DNA from 3 places in the Pantoea sp. USHLN298 genome. Region 2 is predicted to be linked to each of the others. Evidence: predicted binding sites of a transcription regulator. Region 2 holds the regulator's gene; each other region holds the start of a gene.

Region 1 (10,139 bases), on a different contig from region 2:
GAACACCAGAATGCTCCACACCGACATCCCGGAAGAGGCACCCGCCGCCGACATGCCCAGCAGGCCAATTTCAGTCGCAGTATCAAAACCCAGTCCGAACAAAAAACCGACCAGATACATCTGCCAGCTTCGGTTCACCAGATTAAACGCAAACCTGAATATCCGGCTCATGATCCCACCTTGCAGTTCCTCCAGCGCCACCTGCCGCTCAGGGATTTTACCCTGTTTGACCCGCTGAAAGCGGCGACAGACATCGCGCAGGATCAGCGCATTCAGCAGCGCCATCAGCAGCAGGAACAGGGCTGAAATCAGCGTGCCGAGGGTGCCACCATAATCATGCAGCCAGCCGATGTTATGGCCGGACATCAGCGCGGTAGCGGCAATCGCCACGCAGGCCAGCACCACGATGGTTGAGTGGCCGAGAGAGAAAAAAGCGCCGACGGCCACCGGCTGCTGACCCTGCTGCATCAGTTTGCGCGTCACGTTATCAATCGCCGCGATGTGATCGGCATCGACGGCGTGGCGCAGACCATAACCGTAAGCCAGCAGCGCGGCCGCGATCAGCGCCGCGTTGTGCTGAAACAGCAGCAGCGCCCAGCCCCAGCTGAGTAAATTAACCGCCACCAGACCGGTTAACAGCCAGCAGGCGCGACGATGGGTGTGAAAAAAATCACGCTTTATCATGGAGATCCTTGTCAGTAAACGAAATGTCACAATGCTGAAGGCGGGCGCAGGCGATAACCGCCTGGCCCAGCGCCAGTCCGCCGTCTCCGGCAGGGAACTGTTGCGGCATCAGCACGCGAAGCGGTGCCAGATAGTGCGGCAAAAGCTGACGCAGCAGCCGGTTGTGCAGCACGCCTCCGCCCAGCGCCACGGTATTGCAGCCCGATCGCCGCGCCTGATAATGGGCGAGGGCGGCAAAGCCCTGCGCCAGGGCGTCATGAAAGGCAAACGCGCGTTCGGCGGAGGGTGCCCGCCACGCCAGCCACTGTTGCCAGAAGCGGGCCAGATCCAGTCGGATGCCCTGCGGGGTCTGCCGCAACGGCAGCGTGACCGGATGCCTCGCGCCTTGTGCCTGTCGCGCCAGCGTCTCCAGACGGCAGGCCGCTTCACCTTCCCAGCTCAGGGTGGCGGGCGCGCAGCCGAGGGCGGCAGCAACGGCATCAAACAGACGGCCACAGGAGGAGGCGAGCGGCGCGTTTACGCCGGCGGGGATGGCTCTGGAGAGCGGCTGCCACGGATGTGCTGACAGCGCCTGTGCATCGGGATGCGTCTGCCAGTCCGGCACAAACGCCTGCCACTGCGCCAGTAAGTTACGCCAGGGCTGCCGGGCGGCACGGTCACCTCCCGGCAGCGCGACAGCCGGTAATCCGCCTGCATGTTCACAATGCCGATAGTCGGCCAGCACACATTCTCCGCCCCACAGCGCCCCATCCTCACCGTAGCCGAGACCGTCCAGCGCCAGTCCCACCACTGTCCCGCCGTCCAGCGGCCACTGATGTTCAGCCAGACAGGCGGCGATGTGGGCGTGATGGTGAAACACCTCAATTTTGCTGATGGCGAGGCGCTGCGCCTGCGCCTGGCTGACCGAGCCGGGATGCGCATCACAGACCACGTAGTGCGGCGTGCAGTCATAAAGCTGCTGAAAATGGGCGATCGCCTGCTGCTGCTGGGCGGCAATATCGCTATAGCTGACTGAACCAAAATGCGGGCTGAGAATGGCCTGCTTACCCGGTACCAGGCAGAAGGTGTTTTTCAGGTCACCGCCCAGCGCCAGCAGCGGCGGCGGGCGATCAAATCCGGCGGGCAGCGGCAGGGCGTCCGGTACGTAACCGCGCGCCCGGCGTAACACTTCCGTTCCCGCTGGCGTCGCACGCACCAGCGAATCATCGGCGCGCTGCACGATATCCCGGTTATGCAGCAGCCACAGGTCGGCGATCGCCGCGAGCTGACAGCGGCCCGCCTCATTGGTAAGCGGTGGTGCCGCGTCGCTGATATTGCCGGAGGTCATCACCAGCGGCGTCTGACAGGCCTGCATTAACAGATGATGCAGGGGCGTAAAGGGCAGCATCAGCCCGACCTCATCCAGTCCGGGCGCAATCGCGGCGCACAGCGGTGACGTCGCGCTGTGCGGAGTCAGCACAATCGGCGCGGCAGATGAAGTCAGCAGCGTACGCCGCTCAGGCTGCGCGCCGCTATCACCGCCTTCATCGCTGCACCGCATCAGCCAGCTGATATCCGGCAGCATCACCGCCAGCGGCTTCGACGGTCGCCGTTTGCGTTGCCGCAGACGCATCACCGCTGCCTGCTGCGTGGCGTCACAGGCCAGATGAAAACCACCGAGCCCTTTAATGGCAACGATGTTGCCGGCCCGGAGTGCCCGCGCGGCCCGCGCTATGGCTGCTGCATCCTGCGCCAGCAGATCGCCATTCTGTAACGTCGCACTGACGCGAGGGCCGCAGTGCGGACACGCGACCGGCTGCGCGTGAAAGCGCCGATCGGCGGGATTCTGATACTCCTGCTGACAGGCCGGACAGAGAGTGAAGGCGGCCATGCTGGTAAAAGGGCGATCGTAAGGCATGGCGCGGATCAGCGTAAAACGCGGGCCGCAGTGGGTACAGTTGGTGAAGGCGTAGCCAAACCGGCGATCGTCCGTGCTCGCCATCTCCTGCAGACAAGCCGGACAGGTTGCCGCATCGGGCACCACCTGGGTATTCATCCGGCTGCGACGGCTGTCAGCGATCGTGAAGTTTTGCGGCGACGTCTGCCAGTCGAAAGGTTCCACACTCAGGCTATCGATACGCGCCAGCGACGGACAGTCGCGTGCTATCTGTGCTAACAAGGCGTCGATGTTAAGCGGTTGCAGCAGCCTGACTTCCACACCGGCGCTGTCGTTGCTGACCTCACCGCGCAGCTGCAACTGGCTGGCCAGCTGCCAGATAAAAGGCCGGAAGCCGACGCCCTGAACTTTACCGCTAATGCGGATGCGTAAGCCGGAAGCAGACATGAACGGCGACTCCTTTTTTTCAGTTTCGCGCGGCAGACCGGCTGAGCGGTTTTGCCAGCCGGATACCGGGCGTTGCGCCTTGACCGCGACCCGCACGAAACGGGCCGCGACTCAGCAGGCTGGTCAGCATCAGACCGCGACGATCGGGATCACATCTTCCACCGCGCTGCGCAGGCGCGCTTTCATATCACTGTAGGTCTGATGAGCGTAGTTTTCGGCCCAGCGCTGATCGGCAATCTGCTCGACGTTGACCGCACAGTATTTGGTCTCTGGCGTTTTGGAGATCGGATCAAGATTATCCTGCGTCAGTTCATTACAGGCGCCGATCCACCACTGATAGGTCATGTAGACCGCACCGACGTTGATACGCTCGTTGTAGTTGACGCGTGAGATCACCTTGCCGCGCCGTGAAGCGACCCATACCAGCTGCTGATCGCCGATATTCAGCGCCTGCGCATCAGCCGGATTCATCTGCACAAAGCCCGGTTCGTCGGCCAGCGTCTGCAAGGCGGCACAGTTACCGGTCATTGATCGGCAGGAGTAGTGACCGACCTCGCGCACGGTGCAGAGCACCAGCGGATAGTCGCCGTCGGGCAGTTCAGCCGGTGCGCGCCACGGCGCGGCAAACAGCTGACCTTTACCGGTAGGGGTGTCGAAGTGATTGTCAGCGTAGAGCCAGGGCGTGCCTGGGCTTTCAAGCGTGGTGCAGGGCCACTGAACGTGTCCCAGTTCACCCATTTTTTCGTAAGTGACGCCGTAAAACAGCGGGCAGAGGCTGCGCATTTCGTCCCAGATTTGCTGGTTATCCTGGTACTGCATCGGATAACCCATCTGGGTCGCCAGCAGGCTGATGATCTCCCAGTCGCGTTTGACGTTATATTTCGGTTCGATGGCTTTCTCAAAGCGCTGGAATCCCCGGTCGGCGCAGGAAAAGACGCCGCCGTGTTCGCCCCACGAGGTCGCCGGTAGAATGACGTCGGCCTGCTCCGCGGTTTTGGTCATGAAGATATCCTGCACTACCACAAATTCCAGGGCCTCAAAGCCTTTACGTACCAGCCCCAGGTCAGCTTCGGTCTGTAACGGGTCCTCGCCCATGATGTAATAGGCTTTGACCTTGCCTTCCAGCGCCAGATGCGGAATTTCGGTGATGCGGTAACCGATTTCGGCATCCATCTGATCCACATCAATGCCCCAGGCTGCGGCGAATTTCGCCCGAATCTTCGGATCGGTGACCGACTGATAGCCGGGAAATTCGTTCGGCAGTACGCCCATATCACAGGCACCCTGCACATTATTTTGTCCGCGCACCGGGCCGACGCCGACGTTGGCCCGGCCAAGATTGCCGGTGAGTAAGGCCAGGCCCGCCAGGCCTTTCACCACATCAACCGCCTGACCAAACTGGGTAACGCCCATGCCCCACATGATGGTGGCAGACGGGGCGGCGGCGTAGGTGCGCATCGCCTGACGGATTTGCCGGGCGGAGACGCCGGTCTGCTCCTCTACGGCTTCCGGGGAGTAGCTGGCAACATTTTTACGGTATTCCTCAAAGCCTTCGGTGTACTTCGCCACATAGTCGTGGTCATACAGATCTTCCTCGATCAGCACATGGGCAAAGGCATTGACCAGCGCCATGTTGCAGCCGTTTTTGATTTGCAGGTGCTGATCGGCAATCCGGGCGGTTTCGATGCGGCGCGGATCGCAGACGATGATCTGCGCCCCTTTTTCTTTGGCTTTGATCACCCGACGGGCGACGATGGGATGCGAGTCTGCGCAGTTATAGCCGATCACCAGCAGGCATTTTGAGTTTTCGATATCACCGATGGAGTTACTCATCGCGCCGTTACCCAGCGTGGCCTGCAATCCTGATACTGAGGGTCCGTGGCAGACGCGGGCACAACAATCGACGTTGTTGGTGCCGATCACCGCGCGGGCAAATTTCTGCATCACAAAGTTGGTTTCATTGCCGGTGCCGCGTGACGATCCGGTGGTCATGATGGCGCGCGGGCCATGTTTTTGTTTGATCGCCGCCAGGCGCTGCGCGGTGTAGCGGATGGCTTCATCCCAGCTGACGGCTTCAAATTTACCGCCTTTTTCACGGCGAATCAGCGGCTGGGTCAGCCGCGGCGTGAGCAGTTTGGTGTCATTGAGAAAATCCCAGCCGTAGTAACCTTTCAGGCACAATTCGCCCTGATTGGTGACGCCATTCGCCGCTTCCGCGCGGATGATTTTTCCATTATCGACAACCAGGTTCAATTTACATCCAGCCCCGCAATAGGGGCAGACGGTCGTGACTTTATTCATAAGAGGGTTTCCTTAATCCGGGGTTAAAACAGCAGCGGAGAGGGGCTGTCGAGCGCCGCACGGCGGCGTTTTTCTGCGTTCATTTCCTGCAACTGGTTGCGATCAATGGCGAACAGCGCCTTGGTCGGGCAGGTTTGCATACAGGCCGGGCCGTCCGGGCGGGTGTGGCACAAATCGCATTTGTGCGCCTCGGCTTTATCTGAGGTGGCGACCATCGCTGCCCCGTTCTGACGGAAAACGGGTCGGGTGATCACCTCCATCGCGCCGTAGGGACAGGCGACCACGCAGGTTTTACAACCGATACAGCGTTCCTGCATCACCTGCACATGATCGGCGGCGCGAAGAATGGCACCGTTCGGACAGACATTGGCACAGGGCGCATCTTCACACTGGCGGCACATCACCGGCGTACTGAGATTGACGCCTTTGATAACGTGCAGACGCGGTGCGAAGGTAACGGCGTTAAGCTGTGAAATATCCTGCGATTCACTGTGCGCCATCACACAGGCAATTTCACAGGTGCGGCAGCCGATGCATTTTTTCGGGTCGGCGATAATAAACCGGTTCATCTGAATCTCCTGATTGGGGATTTCGTCTGACGCCGGATCACACCGGCCTGACGAGAGGGCTGTAGGGGTAATACATAAAGCGTGCCAGCTTGCGTATTTAATTTTTTTAGTTTTTATTCAGTGGGTTATATCGGCTGTCGTCGGAAGTGACGAAACCGGCTGCTGACGTCAGCTGGGTTTCGTCATCATTCCGACAGTTATGACGACGCCGTTGTCAGGCGCCTGCCGCCCGGAAAGGGGCGATTCCCAGCCCCTGTTCCAGCGCAGGCAGCCGCTGATGCAGATCGATAACGGCCCGCTCAACAGCGGCGCTGATCGGGTAGTAAAAGGCCACCACGTCGGGCTGAATGCCGACAAAGGTGATAGCCGGAATATCGCTGCGCAGTTGCTGAATCAGAAAGCTCAGCGGCAGGTTGTGGGTGGTCATCATGAACAGGTCGGCAATATCCTCTTCGTCGATAAGACGCATCTCGCCCGCTGCCAGTCCCATATCGGTGGCATCAACGATCACCAGATGCTGCGGGCGCAGTTCACGTAAATACCCGATATCGTTTTCCGGGGCCGCGCCGCCGTCCACCACCGTCCAGCCGGGCAGCGGATGTTCAGCGCACCGCTCCGCCAGGCACGGACCGGCACCGTCATCGCCCATCATGCTGTTTCCGACGCACAGCAGCGCGTAACGCGAGGTGAAATCAGGCATCGTATCTCCGGACCATCAGGTAGAGGGCGGGGTCGTGTTCAATCCGGGTCAGCAGGGCGATGAGCCGATCGCTCCAGCCCTGCTGCAGGGCACTCATCTGCGGACGAGCCGCACGCAGCGCCAGCGCCAGTAAATGGGTATGCGTGCTGTCGATGGTGATCTCCCCGAAGCGCTGCACCCCATCCAGTTTGTGCCGGGCTGCGCTGTTTTCTGGCAGGCAATTTACCCACTGCTGATAGTCATCAAGCGGGCACTCAAGACGGGATTGCAGGCAGTCGATGACGCCCAGATGATGGCCGATGGCCAGGCTGTAATAGACCACCTCCTGTACCGGCTGCGCACTGCGCTGCTGCGCACTTTTCTCATCGACAAACTTGCTGCTCAGCGAATAGAAGATCACTTTGTTTTTGTGCGGCTGATGACCGGCCACCGGCTGATGGCGCGCGAAGCGCTGATCGTTATCCGTGCGCATTACAGGCGTACCTCGCCACGCTGAACCTGCTGATAGATCTGCTGCAGCTGGCCGATGATTTCGTTAAGACGTGGATCGCCCTGTTGCTCAAGGTACGCCGACAGGCGCTGGTCCACCGGCTGAGCGCCCGGCGCCGTCATCAGCGCCATAAACCGATCGGCAATCTGGCGGCCATAACGGTAACCGGCCATCCGGCGCGCTTCGCGATCCAGCAGTACCCGCAGCGGCTGCGGCAGTCCGGGATGTAATAACGCGGCCGGTTCGGCCGCCAGCGCATGATGGGGCTCCGCTTTGATTTTCTGGTCCAGCAGGCCCAGCGCCAGCGCAAACCCGTAAATTGTCGCGGCTGGCGTTGGCGGGCAGCCAGGAATATAGACATCGACCGGTACGATTTTGTCAGTGCCGCCCCAGACGCAGTAAAGGTCATGGAAAATGCCGCCGCTGTTTCCGCACGCGCCGTAGGAGATGCAGATTTTCGGGTCCGGCGCGCTGTCCCAGGCACGCAGCGCCGGTATCCGCATGGCGCGGGTTACGGCACCGGTAAACAGCAGAATGTCAGCGTGGCGGGGCGAGGGCACCACTTTGATGCCAAAGCGTTCAGCATCGAACAGCGGCGAAATGGCAGCAAAAATCTCAATTTCGCAGCCGTTACAGCCGCCGCAGTCCACGCGGTATACATAGGCTGAACGGCGGATACTGTTCAGTAAGGTGGATTTCAGTCGGGCGATACTCTGGTCCAGCGTGATCGGCTGTGGCAGACCATTTTCGTCGCGGGGCGCAATCGGCAGTTGACTCATCAGTGGGCCTCCCCGATCAAATGGCGACCGATATCAATCCGGTCACTGGCGCAAACCCTGAGCCGCTGTTTGCATTCCGGGCAGGTTTCATACTGCTGACGCCGGTCAGCCAGCTGCTGGTCACTCAGCGCGGCGCTCTCCTGTAACAGACTCAGCGCGAAATCGATCTCCTTCTGTACCGCATAAGGTTTACCGCAGCCCCGGCAGCGGCAGATCGGGAAGTCAGCGCTCTCGAACAGATCCTCTTTGCGCCACACCGCCAGTTCAAATTCTGACGAGAGCCGGATGGCGGCGGTCGGGCAGACCTCTTCGCAGCGGGCGCAGAAAATGCAGCGGCCGAGAAACAGCTGCCAGCGGAGGGATGCGCCATCGTCCGCCGTGGTCATGGTCAGCGCATTTGACGGACAGGCGTTGGCGCAGGCCCCACAGCCGACACACTGCTGGGCGTTATATTGCGGTTTGCCGCGAAAATTTGCGGCCAGATCCAGCGGCTTAAACGGATAAGCTACCGTCACGGTCCCGGTTTTGAGCACTTTTTTAATCAGTTTCAGCATGATGCGCGGCTCCTCAAAGCGGCGAATTTTTACGTTCGATGCCGTAACGCTCGATCTCTTTATACGGCACGACGATCGTGGTTTTCTTGCGCACATCGACCACCGTCATGCGGTCGGTGCAGGAGTAACAGGGATCGAGGCTGCCGATAATCAGCGGGGCATCAGAGACCGTGTTGCCGCGCAACATGTAGCGCAGCGTCGGCCAGTTGGCATAGGTCGCCGCCCGGCAGCGCCAGCGAAACAGTTTCTGGTTGTCGCCGGTCATGCTCCAGTGGATGTCATCACCGCGCGGCGCTTCCGCGAAGCCGAGAGCAAAACGGTGTGGAATATAGGTAAACCCATCAACCGCCAGCGGACCACCGGGCAGGCTTTGCAGGCCGAACTCGATCATATTCAGGGCGTTAAACACCTCATGAATCCGCACCTTCAGGCGGGAATAGACGTCGTTACCGGTTTCGCTGCAGAGCTCGAACGGCAGTTTCGCGTAGCTGGCGTAGGGGTGATCCTGGCGCATATCACGGCGGTGGCCGCTGCCGCGCACCATCGGCCCGACGTTAGCGAAATCACGCGCAACCTGCGGGTCGAGAATGCCGACGCCGATGCTGCGCTGGCGGGTATTTGGCGTGCTGAGCAGGATATCGACCAGTTGGTTAAGCTCCTGGCGCATACTGGCCGCCAGCGCCAGCGTGGCGATCATGTCGTCTTTGAGAATGTCACGGCGGATGCCGCCGATCAGATTCATGCCGTAGGTTTTTCGCGCGCCGGTCAGGATTTCCGCCATCTTCATCGACTGTTCACGCACGCGAAAAAACTGCATGAAGCCGGAATCAAAACCGACAAAGTGACAGGCCAGCCCGAGGTTCAGTAAATGGCTGTGCAGGCGTTCAACTTCGAGCAGAATCGAACGGATCATCTGGGCGCGCTCCGGCACCACAATGCCCATCGCGTTTTCCACTGATGAGGTGTACGCGACGCTGTGGGTGAAGCCGCAGATGCCGCAGACCCGATCTGACAGAAAGGTCACTTCGTTGTAGCCCATTCGGGTTTCAGCCAGTTTTTCCATGCCGCGATGGACGTAGAACAGGCGGTAGTCGGCGTCGATAATATCTTCACCATCGACGAACAGCCGAAAATGTCCCGGTTCATCTGAGGTGACGTGTAGCGGGCCGATCGGCACAATTTTATTGCCTGCTCTGGTTTCAGAGATAAACGGGTAGGTTTCTTCGTCGGTGGTCGGGGCGGGACGCTGACGGTAATCCATCGCATCTTTCCGCAGCGGATAGAGATCGTCCGGCCAGTCATCCGGCAACACCAGCCGCCGTTCGTCCGGCAAGCCGACCGGTCGTAAACCGTACATATCCCGGACCTCACGTTCACCCCAGACCGCCGCCGGCACGCGCGGGGTGACGGAAGGAAACTCCAGTGACACCGGGTCCACTTCGGCACGCACGGTAATCCAGCACTTCACGCCTTTTTCCATCGACAGCACGTAATAGAGCGCGTAGTTGCCGCACAGCGTGCGTTCGTCATTGCCAAACAGCACCGACAGCCAGCCGCCCTGCTGGTAGCAGAGCCATTCGACCACTTCCGGTAGCCAGTTGAGCCTGATGGTGACCGTTACCTGCGTATCGGTCTGCCATTCACTGCCTGAAAGTGCCGACGGAAACTGCTGCGCCAGCGCGGCCAGATACTCTTTGCCGACCGGGTTTTGATTTAATGCGCTACTGAACTCATTCATG
Region 2 (10,139 bases):
TACTCTGTGGTTTCTTCGTCTGGGTGACGCTGCTGTGGATGCAGCCCGCGTTTATGGACGGCTAACAAGGACAGACTGACCATGTCATATCAGCAACCGGCAGTTTTTGATTTCCAGCGCGCAGGCAAAGCGGTATTGCGCATTGAGCGTGAAGGCCTTGAGCAGCTCGATCAGTACATTAACGACGATTTTACCCGCGCCTGTAGCCTGATCTACGGCTGCAAAGGGAAAGTGGTGGTAATGGGGATGGGCAAGTCAGGACACATCGGTAAAAAAATGGCGGCCACCTTTGCCAGTACCGGTACGCCAGCCTTTTTCGTCCATCCGGCTGAAGCCAGCCACGGCGATCTCGGTATGGTAAGCCAGAATGATGTGGTGATCGCCATCTCCAACAGCGGCGAGTCGAATGAAATTCTCGCGTTGATTCCGGTGCTGAAGCGGCAGAAGATCACGCTGATCTGCATGACTGGCCGGCCTGAAAGCGCGATGGGTCGGGCGGCCGATGTCCACTTGTGCGTCAGCGTCCCGCAGGAAGCCTGCCCGCTCGGCCTGGCACCCACCAGCAGCACCACCGCCACGCTGGTGATGGGTGATGCGCTGGCCGTTTCGCTGCTGGAAGCGCGCGGTTTTACCGCCGAAGATTTTGCGCTCTCGCATCCCGGCGGCGCGCTGGGGCGTAAACTGCTGCTGCATGTCGCCGATATCATGCACAGCGGCGATGAACTGCCTCACGTCACTCGTGACGCGTCGCTACGCGATGCCCTGCTGGAAATTACCCGCAAAAACCTCGGACTGACGGTCATCGTCGATGATCTGATGAAGATTGAAGGCATTTTTACCGATGGTGACCTGCGCCGCATCTTCGATATGGGTATCGATTTCCAGCACGCTACCATTGGCGAAGTGATGACGCCTGGCGGCATTCGGGTGCGACCTAATATGCTGGCGGTTGAAGCGCTGAACCTGATGCAAACCAAAAACATTACCTCGATCCTGGTCGCCGATGACGACCATCTGCTCGGTGTGGTACATATGCATGACATGCTACGCGCTGGCGTGGTCTGAACAGGAAATGAAAATGCAACAGGCAACTCCCCCGATTGATACCTGCTACGGACCGGTCAGCGCCGAGGTCATGGCCCGCGCCAGCCAGATTCGTCTGCTGATTTGCGACGTCGATGGCGTGATGTCCGACGGGGTGATTTACATGGGCAATAACGGTGAAGAGCTGAAAGCCTTTAATGTGCGGGACGGCTACGGCATACGTTGCCTGCTGACCTCCGATGTGGAAGTGGCTATTATTACAGGCCGTAATGCGCGTCTGATGGAAGATCGCTGTAAAACGCTCGGCATTCGTCATCTTTATCAGGGACAATCGGATAAGCTTTTGGCCTATGGCGAACTTCTGGATAAACTGTCTCTTTCCGATCGGCAGGTCGCCTATATCGGTGATGACCTGATCGACTGGCCGGTGATGGCAAAAGTGGGATTAAGCGTGGCGGTGGCGGATGCACATCCGGTGCTGTTGCCGCGTGCGCACTACGTGACGCGCATTGCTGGCGGACGCGGCGCGGTGCGTGAACTGTGCGATCTTATCTTAATGTCGCAGAACAAATTTGAGGATGCCAAAGGGCAATCAGTATGAGTAAAAGCAGGCGTTGGATGACGCTGATTCTGACCTTGATTGCACTGGTTTTAATCGGCTGGAATCTTACCAATCAGGATGAGAGTACGCCGGTTGCCACCGATGATCAGGCACCGACCTATACCAGTGCGGATTCACACACCGTGGTCTACAACCCACAGGGTGCGCTGTCGTATAAGTTGATCTCCGATAAAGTGACCTATTTTTCGGATCAGGAGATCAGCTGGTTTGATAATCCGGTCATGACGACTTACGACGAAAATAAAGTGCCGACCTGGAAACTCCGTGCGGACAAAGCAAAGCTCACTAAAGATCGTATGCTCTATCTGTATGGTCATGTTGAACTGAACACGCTGACGCAGGATTCTCAGCTTGAACGGGTCAAAACCGACAATGCCCAGATCAATCTTGTCACTCAGGATGTAACCTCTGACGACCAGGTGACGTTATATGGCCGTAGTTTTAACTCCACCGGCATGAAAATGCGCGGCAATTTACGGACAAAAAACGCCGAGTTAATCGAAAAGGTCAAAACTTCTTATGAAATTCAAAATGAACAAAAATAGCCTCAGGTTTTTACTGGCCAGCATGCTGCTGGCGAGCAGCGTACCTGCGCTGGCCCTGACCGGTGACTCGGATAAGCCCGTCAATATTGACTCACAGAACCAGGCGCTGGATCTGCAGGGCAATGTCGCGACCTTTACCGGCAACGTTATCGTCACCCAGGGTTCGATCAAAATCACCGCTGATAAAGTGGTCGTGACCCGTCCGGGCGGCGACAGCAAGAAAACCATCGTCGATGCCTACGGCAATCCGGCTACCTTTTACCAGATGCAGGACAGCGGCAAACCCGTTCAGGGCCACGCGGCAAAACTGCATTATGAACTGGCTAACGACTTTGTAGAGCTGACCGGCAACGCCTTCATTGAGCAGCAGGACAGCAACATCAAAGGCGATCGCATTACCTATCTGGTGAAAGAGCAGAAAATGCAGGCGTACAGCCAGGGCCAGAACAAGCGCGTCACTACAGTGCTGGTGCCATCGCAACTGCAGGATAAAGGTTCGTCCAACAGCGGAAAGAAGAGTAACTGATAGCTATGGCCACATTAATCGCAGAAAACCTGGCGAAGGCATATAAAGGCCGTCGCGTGGTAGAAGATGTCAGTCTGCAGGTAAAGTCCGGCGAGATTGTCGGCCTGCTGGGCCCGAACGGCGCCGGTAAAACCACCACTTTTTACATGGTGGTCGGTATTGTGCCGCGCGACGCAGGCCGCATTATTATTGATGATGAAGATATCAGTATCCTGCCGCTGCACGCCCGCGCGCGCCGCGGTATCGGCTATCTGCCGCAGGAGGCCTCGATTTTCCGTCGCCTCAGCGTCTACGATAACCTGATGGCGGTCCTGCAAATCCGTGACGATCTCACTGAAGAGCAGCGTCAGGATCGCGCCAACGAACTGATGGAAGAGTTTCACATCGAGCACCTGCGCGACAGCATGGGCCAGGCGCTATCCGGCGGTGAACGCCGCCGGGTCGAGATCGCCCGCGCGCTGGCAGCGAACCCCAAATTTATCCTGCTGGATGAGCCGTTTGCCGGTGTTGACCCGATCTCGGTCATCGACATCAAGAAAATCATCGAGCACCTGCGTGACAGCGGTCTGGGCGTATTGATCACCGACCATAACGTGCGCGAAACCTTAGCGGTGTGCGAACGGGCTTATATCGTGAGTCAGGGTCACCTGATCGCGCACGGCACGCCGAATGAAATTCTGGCAGATGAGCAGGTTAAGCGGGTTTATTTGGGTGAAGAGTTCAGACTCTGATAAGGTGTCGTAAATACTGATGTTTACCTGGGAACTACCATCCTGTCTATGAAGCAAGGTTTGCAACTCAGGCTCAGCCAACAGCTGGCGATGACACCGCAGTTGCAGCAGGCGATTCGCCTGCTGCAACTCTCTACGCTTGAACTCCAGCAGGAGTTACAGCTGGCACTGGAAAGTAATCCGCTGCTTGAACAGACCGATCTGCATGAAGAAATCGACTCTCGTGAGGCTCAGGAAGGCGAAGCGCTGGATACCCGTGAAGCGCTTGAGCAGAAAGAGATGCCTGATGAGCTGCCGCTGGATGCGACCTGGGATGAGATTTACACTGCCGGCACGCCGTCAGGCACCGGTACCGATTACCAGGATGATGAATTACCGGTTTATCAGGGTGAGACGACCCAGTCACTGCAGGATTACCTGATGTGGCAGGTTGAACTGACGCCGTTCAGCGATACCGACCGCGCCATTGCCACCTCGATCGTGGATGCGATCGATGACACCGGATACCTCACCGTTTCGCTTGAAGAGATTCTCGACAGCATCGGCAACGATGAGCTTGAGGCCGATGAAGTGGAAGCGGTGCTGAAACGCATTCAGCGCTTTGATCCGATTGGCGTTGGCGCACGCGATCTGCGTGACTGCCTGCTGGTTCAGCTGTCGCAATATGCGCCCGAAACGCCGATGCTGGCGGAAGCCCGGCTAATCGTCAGTGAACATCTGGATCTGCTGGCTAACCACGATTTTCGCAGCCTGATGCGGGTTACGCGCCTTAAAGAAGAGGTGCTGAAAGAGGCGATGCTGTTAATTCAGTCGCTGGACCCGCGTCCCGGTCAGTCGATTAATACCGGCGAACCGGAATATGTCATTCCCGACGTGCTGGTGCGTAAAGTCGGCAACCGCTGGACGGTTGAGCTTAACGCCGACAGCGTTCCGCGCCTGAAAATCAATCAGCAGTATGCCGCCATGAGCGGGGCGACGCGCAACGACAGCGACAGCCAGTTCATTCGCAGTAACCTGCAGGAAGCGCGCTGGCTGATTAAAAGCCTGGAAAGCCGCAACGACACACTGCTGAAGGTGACGCGCTGTATCGTCGAGCAGCAGCAGGCGTTTTTTGAGCAGGGCGAAGAGTACATGCGCCCGATGGTGCTGGCTGATATCGCACAGGCGGTAGAGATGCACGAGTCGACCATTTCCCGCGTGACCACGCAAAAGTATCTGCACAGTCCGCGTGGCATTTTTGAACTGAAGTACTTTTTCTCCAGTCATGTGAATACTGAAGGTGGCGGCGAAGCCTCATCGACGGCGATTCGCGCGCTGGTGAAAAAATTAATCTCGGCGGAAAATCCAGCCAAACCCTTGAGCGACAGTAAACTCACCTCCATGTTATCTGATCAAGGGATCATGGTGGCACGTCGTACCGTCGCCAAATACCGCGAGTCTTTATCCATCCCGCCATCGAACCAGCGTAAACAGCTGGTTTGACAGAAATGAGAAGGAAGACCTATGCAGCTGAACCTTACCGGGCAAAATGTTGAAATCACCGCACCACTGCGCGATTTCGTCAGCGGTAAATTTGCCAAACTGGAACACTATTTCGAACATATCAATCAGGTCTATATTGTCCTGAAGGTCGAGAAGGTCACGCAGGTGGCCGACGCAACGCTTCACATCAACGGTGGCGAGCTGCACGCCACGTCGGAAGCGGAAGATATGTATGCGGCCATCGATGGGCTAATCGACAAGCTTGCCCGTCAGCTGACCAAACACAAAGACAAACTGAAAAAACACTAACCTTCACGCTCGCTAAGCGCGCTCTGCGTGCAGAGCCGACAGTATGGGGCGGATATCCGCCCCGTTTTGTCATCTAAGCAAGCGCCATTCGCTCTCAGCATCATGACAGGCTGAGGGTTAATGACCAGGTTAACTCGCAAGTGAAACGATAATGAACAACGATCTAACACTGGAATTGAGCACAGTGCTTTCGCCCGACTGCACCCGCAGCGGCGTACACTGCCAGAGCAAAAAACGCGCGCTGGAAATTATCAGCGAACTGGCCGCTAAGCAGCTCAACCTGCCGCACCAGACGCTTTTCGAAGCGATCCTCACCCGTGAGCGCATGGGCAGTACCGGCATTGGTAACGGCATTGCCATTCCGCACGGTAAGCTGGAAGAGGATACGCTGCGCGCTGTCGGGGTGTTTATCAGCCTTGAGCAGCCGATAGCGTTTGATGCCGTTGATAATCAGCCGGTAGATCTGTTGTTTGCCCTGCTGGTGCCGGCTGACCAGTGCAAAACTCACCTGCACACCCTTTCACTGGTGGCGAAGCGTCTGGCGGATAAAACCGTCTGCCGCCGTCTGCGCGCCGCGCAGAGTGATGAAGAGCTTTATGCCATTATCACAGAAGGCCAGTCAGAGCAGTAACGCGTCTTTACCGGCTGCGAGCCGGTTTTAAAACGGGAGAGAAGGTCATGGTGCTGATGATCGTGAGCGGTCGGTCAGGCTCGGGGAAGTCAGTGGCGCTGCGCGCGCTGGAAGATATGGGTTTTTACTGCGTCGATAACCTGCCGGTGGTGCTGTTGCCCGAGTTAGCGAACTCGCTGGCGGAACGCAACATCTCGGCAGCGGTGAGTATCGATGTCCGCAACATGCCTGAATCCCCTGAAGTTTTTGAAACCGCGCTGAATAATCTGCCCGACACATTTTCGCCTCAGCTGCTGTTTCTTGATGCCGATCGTAATACCCTGATTCGCCGCTACAGCGATACCCGCCGTCTGCATCCGCTCTCCAGTAAAAACTTATCGCTGGAAAGTGCCATTGATGAAGAGAGCGATCTGCTGGAGCCGCTGCGTTCGCGTGCTGACCTGATCATTGATACCTCAGAGATGTCGGTGCACGAACTGGCGGAGATGCTGCGTACCCGACTGCTGGGCAAGCGTGAACGCGAGCTGACGATGGTGTTTGAGTCGTTTGGCTTCAAGCACGGTATCCCGATTGATGCCGATTATGTGTTTGACGTGCGCTTTCTGCCGAACCCGCACTGGGACCCTAAGCTGCGCCCGATGACGGGCCTCGATCGGCCGGTTGCCGCCTTTCTCGATCGCCATACCGAGGTGCATAACTTCATTTACCAGACCCGCAGTTATCTGGAACTGTGGCTACCGATGCTGGAAACCAACAACCGCAGTTACCTTACTGTCGCTATCGGCTGTACCGGCGGGAAACATCGTTCGGTCTACATTGCCGAGCAGCTGGCGGACTACTTCCGTTCACGCGGCAAGAATGTCCAGTCACGCCACCGTACGTTGGAAAAGCGTAAATCATGACCGTCAGACAAACCGTTGAAATCAAAAATAAGCTGGGCATGCATGCCCGGCCAGCTATGAAATTGTTTGAACTGGTGCAGAGCTTTGATGCTGAAGTGCTGCTACGCAACGAAGCCGGCACCGAAGCCGAAGCCAGCAGCGTGATTGCGCTGCTGATGCTCGATTCGGCACAGGGCGGACATATTGAAATCGAAGCCAGCGGACCGGAAGAGATCCCGGCGCTGGCTGCGGTTATTGAGCTGTTTGAAGCGGGCTTTGATGAAGATTAAGGCTTAATCCAGCCGGTTACGCTGCAGGAAGCCCTCGCCGCCCAGCTGGCGCATCTGACGCAAAATCCACTGCTGGCGCTGCCGTACGTAGCCCGACGGTGCCGCCGCACGGAAACGGATAGGATTAGGCAGCACCGCCGCCAGCAACGCCGCTTCAGCGGCCGTCAGCCGACTGGCTGGCTTGTGGAAATAGCGCTGTGACGCTGCCTCCACGCCAAACACCCCTGGCCCGAACTCGGCGATATTCAGATAGACGGTTAAAATACGTCGCTTGGTCCAGACCGTCTCAATGCCCACCGTCAGGCCCGCCTCCAGCCCTTTACGAATCCAGCTGCGTCCATCCCACAGAAACAGATTTTTAGCCGTTTGCTGCGACAGGGTTGAGGCACCACGCATCCGGCTATCACTGTTATCCAGTACCGACTCAATCGCCGCGACATCAAAACCCCAGTGAGTCGGGAATTTTTGATCTTCAGAAGCAATCACCGCTAATTCCATCCAGGGAGAAATATCATCGTGCCCGACCCAGTCCGAATGGGCCACATAGCTGAAGTCTCCGCGCAACCAGGCGCCCAGCTGACGCTCAACCATCACTGCCGAGAACGGCACTGGCAAAAATGAAAACAGCAAAATGCCCGCCAGCCAAATCCCCAGCCACGCCAGAATGAGTCGGATAGCAATCCGCTTAATACGTTGCCCGACGCTTCCTTTATGCTTACTCATGCAATCTTCCCATACTTGTTTCAGGCGTTAATCAATTACTCGCGTAATCAGTGCGTAGTAAAACCATTTATCGCCGTTTTCGGTGAAAATGGCCGTGCGGTTTCCAGACTTCGGGCCGCTATTTTGCATTAAAAAGCTGCAACAGATCGAAATAGTTCAAGCACTTCCGTAAAAAAGGAATCGGTTCCATTCCTCAGCATTGCTTAGCACCTTTCCAGATAAACGCTTATTAATTGGTGATAAGCATTAATTTGAATCATTTACCATGCTTAACTATCCTGTTTTTCTGGCTTCGATATTTTTCATTGATTGCCTACGATTATTCGCATAATGCATCAATTTTTCGCCACTACCTCCCGGCTGGCATGGCTGAGTTGCTTAACTTATGACCCGCCCTGACGGTCGGGGATGGCGGTCAGCAGCCTGAAGAAGCGAAATCTTTTTTTCCTTTCCAAAACGTTTTGGATAAATCGCGCCATTTTGCACCCCCGCCGAGTAATATCAGCGCGTTAGCAGTGCAGATCCGCCTGACAGAGCGGCGGCTTCGCCTGACCCCTTCCCCCGGTCTGTCGCTGCCGTCCGGGCGCGTTAAAAGCGCGCAAAAAGCGGGAGAACTGATTAAAATTACCGCAATGCAACGCAGAAAATGATTCCTTACTTGACTGTGTTGCCAAATTAATGTTTTCTGTATTTAAACGCTGCTCAACATCACACATTTTAATGAATCTTGTAACACGTTAAGATGAATTTGCTAAGGTGATGGCAGAGTTAACCAATACCATGCGGCTGCATTTATTACTCAAAGCATAGCAGCCGCTACTTTTTCCCTGGTGTTGGCGCAGTATTCGCGCACCCCGGCCTCGGCTGGGGTCATTTTTTTCTGGCGGATGAAACTTCCTGTTCCGCTACCCAGTCGCGCAGCACCTGCACATCATGTCGCCACTCCTGCTTCAGCTCATCAATCCATTCGACGACGTTATCCCACCAGGCTGGCAGTTCCGGGCTCTGGATCTGTTTTGCCAGCAGTTGCAGATGCTGTAACCCCACCGATCCCGCCGCGCCTTTGATTTTGTGACCCTCTTCAGCGATGCCTTTCTGGTCGCGCGCCATCAGATTAGATTCCAGCACCTCCAGGTAACCCGGCATCATCTTTTCAAACATCGTCAGGCTTTGGGTAATCAGGCTCGGCCCGACCAGTTCGAGATACTGTTCCAGCATCGGGATATCCAGCAGCATCTGACTGTTATCCGCCTCGTCGAGGACTGTCTCATCCTCCGGCTCCGCCTGGTAGTCCCAGAACTTTTTGATCATCGCCGTCAGCGCCGGCACGGCCAGCGGCTTGCTGAGCACATCATCCATTCCGGCATCGAAATACTCTTTTTTGTCCTTCAGCACGTTGGCGGTCAGCGCCACCAGCGGCGGCAGATGCACACCCAGATGCTGCTGGCGAATCGCCCGTGACACATCCAGCCCGGTCATGTCGGGTAGCTGAATATCCAGCAGCACCAGATCAAACTCCAGCGGGTCAAACATCGCCAGCGCGTCGCTGCCGGTCATCGCCACCTCTACGCTGCAGCCCAGCTTCTCCAGCACCGAGCGCGCCACAATGACGTTCAGTTCAATATCTTCGACCAGCAGAACGTGCAGCGCCGGTAAAGGCAGGCTGTCATCTACGCCTTCATCTTCGACCTCTTCCGCAATGCGTGGTGCTTTAACCTCTACGGTGAAGCATGAGCCCTGCCCCGGCGCACTTTGCACCCGGATATCGCCGCCCATCGCCTGTGCCAGCCGGCGTGATACCGCCAGACCAATACCGGTGCCGGTCGCCGGTTTGCCGCCGTGCTGATCCTTGACCTGGTAATACATGGCGAAAATCTTGTCCTGCTCCTCCTGGCGGATACCCATGCCGGAATCCTGTACCTCAAAGCGCAGCATCTCATCCTGCCCATACGCCACCCGCACCACGATCTCGCCCTGCTGGGTAAACTTCACGGCGTTGCCAATCAGGTTCCACAGGATCTGTCGCAGTCGGGTGCCGTCGGTGGAGATCATGTGCGGCAGCGGCAGCGCCGGCGCGAGCACAAACTTCAGCCCTTTTGGTTGCGCCAGCAGCCCGGACAGGTTCTCTAAATCGGCGAGGAAGCTGGTGAAGTCGAGCGGCTGATTGTCCAGCTGCACTTTACGCCGCTCAATTTTGTCGACCTCAATCACGTCATTGAAGATGTTGCCCAGCGTGATGGCCGAAACATGAATGGTTTTCAGGTACTTCAGCTGTTCCTGATTCAGATCGGTATCGAGCAGAATGCGGCTCAGCCCGACTATGCCGTTAAGCGGCGTACGCAGCTCGTGGCTGAT
Region 3 (10,139 bases), on a different contig from region 2:
GGAGTATTCACTCTAGCGGCAAAAGGGCGGGCTGAACAGATAACCGCGGAGAGAAAAGCGGAAACGGCAATGACCGCTTGAGACGCGCGCGCTGAGACCCTACTCATCGCTGGCCTGGTGGTGCAGGATCGGAATTGCAGGCAAAAAAAAGCCCCTATAACGGGGCTTTTTATCGATTAAAGGCGCGAATTACGCGTCTTTAGGACCACGTGAAGCACGTTTACGGTCGTTTTCAGTCAGGTGACGTTTACGGATACGTACTGACTGTGGCGTGACTTCAACCAGTTCGTCATCATCGATGAACTCGATCGCCTGCTCCAGCGTCATCTTGATTGGCGGCACCAGGGTAGTCGCTTCATCCGTACCGGAAGCACGCATGTTGGTCAGTTTCTTACCGGTCAGACAGTTAACTGTCAGGTCGTTAGAGCGGCTGTGAATACCGATGATCTGGCCTTCATACACTTCCGCACCGTGACCCAGGAACAGCTTACCGCGGTCCTGCAGGCCGAACAGGGCAAACGCAACCGCTTTACCCTGACCGTTAGAGATCAGTACGCCGTTCTGACGCTGGCCCACTTCGCCTGGACGAATGTCGTCGTAGTGGCTGAAGGTGGAGTAGAGCAGACCGGTACCAGACGTCATGGTCATGAATTCGTTACGGAAGCCAATCAGGCCACGGCTTGGGATCACGTAGTCGAGACGTACGCGGCCTTTGCCATCCGGATCCATGTTTTTCAGATCGCCCTTACGCTCACCCATGGCTTGCATGACTGAACCCTGGTTGTTCTCTTCGATATCCAGCGTCACGTTCTCGAATGGCTCTTGTTTGCGGCCATCGATTTCACGGAAGATAACTTTCGGACGGGATACCGCCAGTTCGAAACCTTCACGACGCATGTTTTCGATCAGAACAGAGAGGTGCAGCTCACCACGACCTGATACGCGGAACGCGTCAGCATCTTCGGTTTCTTCAACACGCAGCGCCACGTTGTGAACCAGTTCTTTGTTCAGACGCTCAAGGATCTGACGTGAAGTCACGTACTTACCTTCTTTACCGCAGAACGGTGAGGTGTTGACGTTAAAGAACATGGTTACTGTTGGCTCATCGACGCTCAGTGCCGGCAACGCCTGCACGTTCTGTGGATCACAGATGGTGTCAGAGATGTTCAGCTCGCCCAGACCGGTGATAGCAATGATATCGCCCGCTTCTGCCAGATCGCTGTCGATACGCTCCAGACCCAGGTGAGTCAGAACTTTGCCGACTTTACCGTTACGGGTTTTGCCTTCGCTATCAATGATAGTGACTTGCTGGTTAGGCTTCACTTTACCGCGTTTGATGCGACCGATGCCGATAACACCCAGGTAGTTGTTGTAGTCCAGCTGCGAGATTTGCATCTGCAGTGGCGCTTCAGCTTCAACCTGTGGTGGAGAAACGTGGTCAACGATCGCCTGATACAGTGGCGTCATATCGTCAGCCATATCAGTGTGTTCCAGACCAGCAATACCATTCAGCGCCGAAGCGAAAATGATAGGGAAGTCGAGCTGCTCGTCAGTCGCGTCGAGGTTGACGAACAGGTCAAATACCTGATCCACAACCCAATCCGGACGCGCACCCGGGCGGTCTACTTTGTTGATAACCACAATCGGCTTCAGACCATGCGCGAACGCTTTTTTGGTCACGAAGCGGGTTTGCGGCATAGGGCCATCCATCGCATCTACAACCAGCAGCACCGAGTCCACCATGGACATGACGCGCTCAACTTCACCACCGAAGTCGGCGTGTCCTGGGGTATCAACGATGTTGATACGGTAGTCGTTCCACTTAATGGCGGTGTTTTTTGCGAGGATGGTAATCCCACGCTCTTTCTCCAAATCATTGGAGTCCATCACGCGCTCGGTTGCTTCGGTACGGGCATCAAAAGTACCGGATTGTTGCAGCAGTTTGTCAACCAGGGTGGTCTTTCCATGGTCAACGTGCGCGATGATGGCGATGTTACGCAAATTTTCGATCACAGCTTTGCCTCAGGCATTAGAAATAGCGCGTTATTGTACACTGATTAAGCGGAAGACTGAACACGATCACACTTTTCACTGAAAGTTTATTGCATGGGCGTAAATTTGCCCTGTTACCGGTGCAGAAAATGCACTAAGTTGGGCTGATGCACCGATTTGGTGCTCAATCATCACCCATAAGCACCATAATGGTGCATGGCGACCATCGTGGTGCAGGTGAATCCGGACAAAAAGGTGCACCACAAGGCGATTTAACTGACTACGCGAAAGTTGGCACAGAATTCGCTTTATCTCTTTTAAGCGCAAACGCCAGTCAGACGACGGGTGAAGAGCGTGCCGGAATAGCCAGGTCAGGGATGGCAGTAGTCAGAAACGCATTCCCGGCAACGACGTTCCCTCACCATGTAGACAATGACCATTTCCAGGAGAGTTGAGTATGTCCGCTGAACACGTTCTCTCGATGATGAACGAGCATGAAGTTAAGTTTGTTGACCTGCGTTTTACCGATACCAAAGGTAAAGAACAGCACGTTACTATCCCTGCTCACCAGGTTAACGCTGACTTCTTCGAAGAAGGCAAAATGTTCGATGGCTCCTCCATCGGTGGCTGGAAAGGCATTAACGAATCAGACATGGTGCTGATGCCTGACGCGACCACGGCGGTCATGGACCCTTTCTTTGAAGATTCCACGCTGATCATCCGTTGTGACATTCTCGAGCCTGGCACCATGCAGGGCTACGATCGTGACCCACGCTCGATTGCCAAGCGCGCTGAAGATTTCCTGCGCTCTTCCGGCATAGCTGATACCGTGCTGTTTGGCCCGGAACCAGAATTCTTCCTGTTCGATGATATCCGTTTCGGTTCATCGACCTCCGGTTCACACGTGGCTATCGATGATATCGAAGCGGCCTGGAACACCGGCAAAGAATACGAAGGCGGTAACAAAGGTCACCGTCCAGGTCTGAAAGGCGGCTACTTCCCGGTGCCACCGGTTGACTCATCACAGGACATCCGTTCTGCCATGTGTCTGACCATGGAGCAGATGGGTCTGGTGGTTGAAGCCCATCACCACGAAGTCGCAACCGCTGGTCAGAACGAAGTGGCAACCCGCTTCAACACCATGACCAAAAAAGCTGACGAAATTCAGATCTACAAATATGTCGTGCACAACGTGGCGCACGCCTACGGCAAAACTGCGACCTTTATGCCGAAGCCAATGTTTGGCGACAACGGTTCAGGTATGCACTGCCATATGTCACTTTCTAAAGGTGGCCAGAACCTGTTCTCCGGTGACAAATACGGCGGCCTGTCTGAAATGGCGCTGTTCTATATCGGCGGCATCATCAAGCACGCCAAAGCGATCAACGCCCTGGCGAACCCGACCACCAACTCTTACAAGCGTCTGGTCCCGGGTTATGAAGCACCGGTCATGCTGGCATACTCTGCCCGTAACCGTTCCGCCTCTATCCGTATCCCGGTGGTTGCCAGCCCGAAAGCCCGTCGTATTGAAGCGCGCTTCCCGGACCCAGCGGCTAACCCATACCTGGCGTTTACCGCGCTGCTGATGGCTGGCCTCGACGGCATCATCAACAAAATCCATCCTGGCGATGCGATGGATAAAAATCTGTACGACCTGCCACCGGAAGAAGAAGCTGAGATTCCAAAAGTGGCTGGCTCGCTGGAAGAAGCGCTGAACGCCCTGAACGAAGACCGCGAGTTCCTGACCCGTGGCGGCGTGTTCACCGACGAAACCATCGATGCTTACATCGAACTGCGTAAAGCAGAACTGGACCGCGTTCGCATGACGCCACACCCGGTAGAGTTCGAGCTTTACTACAGCGTTTAATTGGTCAGACGTTTTTGTTGCCGTGGAAACTTTCAGCCCATCTTCGGATGGGCTTTTTTCTCCGCGAATTCACCGTTCATTCGCCTTCATTCCGGCTTAAAGACTAAAATGCACTAACTTAGTGCAGAGGAACGCTGTATGGCAACTGGCTCTCTGCCCGACGCAGGGCAGATTCTCAACGCGTTAATCAACAGTATTTTGTTGGTGGATAACGACCTGGTTATTCACTACGCCAATCCGGCGGCGCAGCAATTACTGGCGCAAAGCTCACGTAAATTGTTCGGCACGCCGTTACCGGAACTGACCGGCTACTTTTCGCTGAATATTGAGGTGATGCGCGAGAGTCTTGAGGCTGGCCAGGGATTTACGGACAGTGAAGTCACGCTGGTGGTAGATGGTCGCGCGCACATCATGTCGCTGACCGCCCAGCGTTTGCCCGATGGCTTAATTCTGCTGGAAATGGCGCCGATGGATAATCAGCGTCGCCTCAGTCAGGAACAGTTACAGCACGCCCAGCAGGTGGCCGCTCGCGATTTGGTTCGTGGCCTGGCACACGAAATTAAAAATCCGCTGGGGGGATTACGCGGAGCCGCCCAGCTGTTGTCGCGCGCCCTGCCCGATCCGTCGCTGAACGAATATACCAAAGTGATTATTGAACAGGCCGACCGGCTGAGAAACCTGGTCGATCGTCTGTTAGGACCGCAGCAGCCTGGCATGCACATCACCCAGAGCATTCATCAGGTGGCAGAGCGTGTGGTCAATCTGGTGTCGATGGAGCTGCCGGACAATGTCTCTCTGGTACGTGATTACGATCCCAGCCTGCCGGAACTGCCGCACGACCCCGATCAAATTGAACAGGTGCTGCTTAACGTGGTACGCAACGCGCTGCAGGCGTTGGGCGACGACGGCGGCACCATTGTGATTCGAACCCGTACCGCGTTCCAGTTAACGCTGCACGGCACCCGTTACCGTCTGGTGGCGCGGATTGATATTGAAGATGATGGCCCCGGCATTCCCGCCCAGCTGCAGGATACGCTGTTTTATCCGATGGTCAGCGGCCGTGAAGGCGGAACCGGTTTAGGCCTCTCCATCGCCCGTAGCCTGATTGATCAGCATTCAGGAAAAATAGAATTTAACAGTTGGCCGGGACACACCGAATTCTCGGTTTACCTGCCCATTCGCCAGTGAGGTTTCTATGCAACGAGGGATAGTCTGGATCGTCGATGACGATAGCTCCATCCGCTGGGTGCTTGAACGCGCGCTCACTGGAGCCGGTTTAAGCTGCGCCACCTTTGACAGCGCTAAAGAGGTGCTGGACGCACTCTCGACCAAAACCCCGGACGTTTTATTATCAGATATTCGCATGCCCGGCATGGATGGCCTGGCGCTGCTGAAGCAGATTAAACAGCGCCATCCGATGCTCCCGGTCATCATAATGACGGCCCACTCCGATCTGGATGCGGCGGTCAGCGCCTACCAGCAAGGAGCCTTTGATTACCTGCCTAAGCCCTTCGATATTGACGAAGCGGTTGCGCTGGTTGAGCGCGCCATCAGTCACTATCAGGAGCAGCAGCAGCCGCGTAATCAGCCGGTCAGCGGACCCACCACAGATATCATTGGTGAAGCGCCAGCGATGCAGGATGTGTTCCGCATCATTGGCCGTCTGTCGCGATCCTCAATCAGCGTGCTGATCAACGGCGAATCCGGTACCGGTAAAGAGCTGGTGGCTCATGCGCTGCACCGCCACAGCCCCCGCACTAAAGCGCCCTTTATCGCGCTGAACATGGCGGCTATCCCGAAAGATTTGATTGAGTCTGAGCTGTTCGGCCATGAAAAAGGGGCGTTTACCGGCGCTAACCAGATTCGTCAGGGCCGTTTTGAGCAGGCTGACGGCGGCACACTGTTTTTAGATGAGATTGGCGATATGCCGCTCGACGTGCAGACCCGTCTGTTACGCGTGCTGGCCGATGGTCAGTTTTATCGTGTCGGCGGTTATGCGCCGGTCAAAGTCGACGTGCGTATCATCGCTGCAACCCACCAGAATCTGGAACTGCGGGTGCAGGAAGGCAAGTTCCGTGAGGATCTGTTTCACCGCCTGAATGTCATTCGTGTGCATCTGCCACCGCTGCGTGAGCGCCGTGAGGATATTCCACGGCTGGCGCGTTACTTCCTGCAGGTAGCCGCCCGTGAGCTGGGCGTAGAGGCGAAAATCCTGCATCCGGAAACCGAAGCGGCGCTTACCCGTCTGCACTGGTCTGGTAACGTGCGTCAGCTGGAGAATACCTGTCGCTGGCTGACGGTGATGGCGGCCGGTCAGGAAGTCTTGATTCAGGATCTGCCGGCCGAACTGTTTGAATCCAGTACGCCGGAAAATCCGGTGCAGTCGCTGCCGGACAGCTGGGCCACGCTGCTGGCGCAGTGGGCCGATCGCGCGCTGCGTTCCGGTCATCAGAATCTGTTGTCAGAAGCACAGCCAGAGATGGAGCGCACCTTGCTGACTACCGCCCTGCGCCATACGCAGGGGCATAAACAGGAAGCCGCCCGGTTACTGGGTTGGGGACGCAACACGCTGACGCGCAAGCTGAAAGAGCTGGGCATGGAATAAGGTTGCTGAGACGGGCTGGGGAGACTCAGCCCGTCTGTTCAGATCACCCGGGAGAATTGCTGCTGACGCGCTTTCTGACGCAGGTAGCGATCAAAACACATACAGATATTGCGGATCAGCAAGCGCCCCACCCCCGTCACCTGCAAGCCCGTCGTCGTTTGCTCCACCAGCCCATCCGCGATTAACGGTTTCAGCAGCGCCAGGTCTTCGGCAAAGTAGTCGCCAAAGCGAATGCCCCACTGATTTTCAATCGCCGCAAAATCGAGCGAGAAGTTGCAGATCAGGCTCTTAATAACCTCACGACGCAGGCAATCATCGTCAGTTAACGCCACACCACGCCACAGGCCATTGCCCTGCTGCTCCACGCTGCTGTACCACGTATTGAGCACTTTCTGGTTCTGCGCGTAGCTGTCCCCAATCATGCTAATGGCGGAGACGCCAAGGCCGAGTAAATCGCTGTCGCCCTGCGTGGTGTAGCCCTGGAAGTTACGATGCAGTTGCCCTTCGCGCTGCGCAATGGCCAGCTCATCCTGTGGCTTCGCAAAATGATCCATCCCGATAAACTGGTAGCCCTGCTGCGTCAGGGTAGCGATGGTCTGCTGCAGGATATCGAGCTTTTGCTGCGCCGACGGCAGTTCATCATCTTTGATTTTTCGCTGGGCGGCGAACAGTGCGGGCAGATGGGCATAGTTGAACACGCTCAGCCGGTCGGGATTAAGCGCCAGCACCCGCTGCAGCGTATAGGCAAAGCTTTCCGGCGTTTGTAGCGGCAAACCGTAGATCAGATCGATGCTGGTTGAGCTGAAACCCTGTTCACGCGCCCGCGCCATCAGACCAAAGATGACCGCTTCATCCTGTACCCGATTGACCCGCTGCTGTACCGCTTTGTTAAAGTCCTGCACGCCCATGCTCAGGCGATTAAACCCCAGCGCGCGCAGATGATCGATCACATCCAGCTCAATTTCACGCGGATCAACCTCGATCGACATTTCGGCATCGTCTGCCACCGTAAAATGCTGCTTCAGCAGTGCCACCAGCCGGCTAATCTGTGACTTATCAAGAAAGGTCGGTGTGCCGCCGCCCCAGTGCAGCTGGCTCACCTGACGCTGGCGGAACAGCGGCGCGCGCTGAATGATCTCCTGCTCCAGTACATCCAGGTAGCGATCGGCTTTATGGCGCTGACGCGTCACTATTTTATTGCAGCCACAGAAGTAACAAAGACGATGACAGAACGGGATATGAACATAAAGCGAGAGTGGGCGCTCCGGATAGCGCGCTACCGCACGCTGGAAATCGGCCTCACCATATTGCTCGCTAAACTCCAGCGCAGTGGGATAGGAGGTATAACGCGGGCCGGCATAATTGTATTTTTCAATCAGCGCCTGGTCCCAATCAATCTGCAGCGATGGCATGCTCACTCCTTCCGGTGACGTCGTCTAAGAGAAGGTCGCGATGAAGAAGGGATGAAAGGTGAGCGGGCAGAAGAAACCCGACGTAAACGTTGCTTCAGGCGCGACAGGCGACGTAGTTTAAACAATAACCACAGCAGATAACATGTCGCCAGCAGCGCGAAAATTGATCCAGGCCAAAACATTGTTGTTTACCTGAGAAGCGCGGCATGCGAAAAACGCATGCCGATCAAATTGGCTTAGTTGCCTTTAAGCAGACGGTACATATCTTCTTCCGCCTGCTCGTCATCGCCGTCATCCATGGCGATGCCTAACTGCTCCATCAGTTCGTCGATACGATCGAGTGCGGCGTCCAGCCAGCCCTGATCTTCCGCCGAAAGGGTTTCGCCATTTTCCAGCCGATCCAGCAGCGCATCCAGGCGTTCGTCATTTTCCAGCTTCGCCAGCTCTTCTTCCGGCGTCAGACGTACTTTTTTCTCTGCTGCCGGTTTCGCCACGCTTTTCTTCACTGGGGCGGCCGTAGTTTTCCCATCCGCAATCAGCGCGACCGGTTTTTTGCTGCCGATGCGGGGATCTTTAGCCTGGCTGGCCTGGCGTCCGCCGTTGTTGTCCGTTGCGGCCGGATTTGCACGGCTGCCTGACGCATGGCCGCGGTGCTTTTTATCACGTTTGCGATCGCGAGCTTCGTTATTAATATCGTCACGCGATTTACGTTTGGCTTTGACGGCAGGTTTGCCGTGCGCAGCTCGTGCAGGTTGCTTCATAGTGTTCAGTCCCGGCTTTTTTATTCAGTATAGAATTGCGGCGAAATCTAGCAGAAAGTAGCCAAAGAAAAAAGGCGACAGCTCAAGCTGTCGCCTTATTTCATACCTTCATAAGAAGGAATCATGTTTTAAATCCTTTTCGGCTCACAACATCCCGGTCAATCCTGCGCCTGCTCATCTCCCCTGAGCTTTTCCTTATCCCTGTCTGGTCCATATCCCTGACCATTTCCACTCCCTCGCTCTTTGCCTTCCTGACATCCCTGAGCGCATCATCCTGATGGGTGCTGCCATGCACTGCACACTAATGTAGACCAACTGGTAAAAGCCTCAAGTCAGCGGCAAGATTAGTTGCTGCAAAAAAAGACCACTTATTTATAACCTAATGAATAATATTGTTTTTTATTTTTAGTAATTAAAGTAAAAAACGACATAACGGGCAACCTCTATGGCAAATCTCTTACAAAAGCCGCCATCGCCAAGCGGTTGAGCACTTTCGCGCCATAACGCGTATAATCGGCGCCATTGCCTTAATGCGTTTTCTGGAGTGTCACTTTGTCTGAATTGAATTATCACGTAACCCATTTTGTCCTGAGCGCGCCGGATATCCGCCATCTTCCTGCCGATACCGGTATCGAAGTCGCCTTTGCTGGCCGCTCTAACGCCGGTAAATCCAGCGCACTGAATACCTTAACCAACCAGAAAAGCCTGGCGCGTACCAGTAAAACGCCTGGCCGCACCCAGTTGATTAACCTGTTTGAAGTAACAGAAGGTAAGCGCCTGGTCGACCTGCCCGGTTACGGCTATGCCGAAGTCCCGGAAGAGATGAAGCTGAAATGGCAACGTGCATTAGGTGAGTATCTGCAAAAACGGCAGGCGCTGAAAGGTCTGGTGGTGTTGATGGATATTCGCCATCCGCTTAAAGACCTGGATCAGCAGATGATTCAATGGGCTGTGGAAAGCAGCATCCCGGTACTGCTGCTGCTGACCAAAGCAGACAAGCTCGCCTCGGGTGCCCGTAAAGCGCAACTGACGATGGTACGTGAAGCCTCACTGGCCTTTATGGGGGATGTGCAGGTCGAGCTCTTTTCGTCGCTGAAGAAGATTGGCGTGGATAAAGTCCGTCAGAAGCTGGATGGCTGGTTCAGTAACCTGGAGCCTGCACGCGACGATCAGGATGGGGAAGAGTAAGCCCCTCGCATCAGCCCGCCCGTTAGGTTCAGCAAAAGCCCAATAAAAAACGCCCCAGTCACAGAATGACTGGGGCGGCTAAATTCAGCCAAATCCGATTACGTGAAGTAAAAGGTCTGAAAGATAGAACATCTTACCTCTGTACCCTACGCCTCGAACTTTACCTGATTTTTTCTGAGCCACAAAGGCTTTTTTGTTGCTTACTTACATCAATCCGGCCTTTTTTTACCGTGCGCGTCACAAAAATAGCGTTGTGATGTAGTTTAATGACGTAAAAAGTGCTTAGCCGATAAGTAGTTACTCTTCCCCGTACG

Evidence for each region. Region 2 encodes sigma-54, which starts transcription at its own class of promoters, with help from an activator protein. Its sites were predicted from a motif close to GTTGGCACANNTTTCGCTNT; they were not measured.
Region 1: a site for sigma-54 is predicted at 5,947-5,966, ahead of hydN (electron transport protein HydN). Genes of this name have one in related genera too.
Region 3: a site for sigma-54 is predicted at 2,283-2,302, ahead of glnA (glutamate--ammonia ligase). Genes of this name have one in related genera too.

The regions. Positions count from the first base shown of each region.
Region 1 is NZ_JBBCRO010000002.1:98,834-108,972, forward strand. It holds gene WFK59_RS05105 (HoxN/HupN/NixA family nickel/cobalt transporter) at 1-684, opposite strand, end outside; gene hypF (carbamoyltransferase HypF) at 671-3,007, opposite strand; gene fdhF (formate dehydrogenase subunit alpha) at 3,137-5,308, opposite strand; gene hydN (electron transport protein HydN) at 5,332-5,877, opposite strand; gene hycI (hydrogenase maturation peptidase HycI) at 6,092-6,577, opposite strand; gene hycH (formate hydrogenlyase maturation protein HycH) at 6,570-7,049, opposite strand; gene WFK59_RS05135 (NADH-quinone oxidoreductase subunit B family protein) at 7,049-7,846, opposite strand; gene WFK59_RS05140 (formate hydrogenlyase complex iron-sulfur subunit) at 7,846-8,400, opposite strand; gene WFK59_RS05145 (hydrogenase large subunit) at 8,414-10,138, opposite strand.
Region 2 is NZ_JBBCRO010000004.1:408,156-418,294, forward strand. It holds gene WFK59_RS12820 (calcium/sodium antiporter) at 1-65, shown strand, start outside; gene kdsD (arabinose-5-phosphate isomerase KdsD) at 82-1,065, shown strand; gene kdsC (3-deoxy-manno-octulosonate-8-phosphatase KdsC) at 1,079-1,645, shown strand; gene lptC (LPS export ABC transporter periplasmic protein LptC) at 1,642-2,211, shown strand; gene lptA (lipopolysaccharide ABC transporter substrate-binding protein LptA) at 2,186-2,737, shown strand; gene lptB (LPS export ABC transporter ATP-binding protein) at 2,743-3,468, shown strand; gene rpoN (RNA polymerase factor sigma-54) at 3,517-4,950, shown strand; gene hpf (ribosome hibernation promoting factor) at 4,972-5,259, shown strand; gene ptsN (PTS IIA-like nitrogen regulatory protein PtsN) at 5,411-5,890, shown strand; gene rapZ (RNase adapter RapZ) at 5,938-6,792, shown strand; gene npr (PTS phosphocarrier protein NPr) at 6,789-7,061, shown strand; gene mtgA (monofunctional biosynthetic peptidoglycan transglycosylase) at 7,065-7,784, opposite strand; gene arcB (aerobic respiration two-component sensor histidine kinase ArcB) at 8,655-10,139, opposite strand, start outside.
Region 3 is NZ_JBBCRO010000010.1:6,519-16,657, reverse strand. It holds gene typA (ribosome-dependent GTPase TypA) at 190-2,013, opposite strand; gene glnA (glutamate--ammonia ligase) at 2,450-3,859, shown strand; gene glnL (nitrogen regulation protein NR(II)) at 3,998-5,047, shown strand; gene glnG (nitrogen regulation protein NR(I)) at 5,055-6,464, shown strand; gene hemN (oxygen-independent coproporphyrinogen III oxidase) at 6,503-7,876, opposite strand; gene yihI (Der GTPase-activating protein YihI) at 8,113-8,637, opposite strand; gene yihA (ribosome biogenesis GTP-binding protein YihA/YsxC) at 9,190-9,825, shown strand; gene WFK59_RS22160 (spot 42 RNA, inhibition of DNA synthesis) at 9,910-9,957, opposite strand.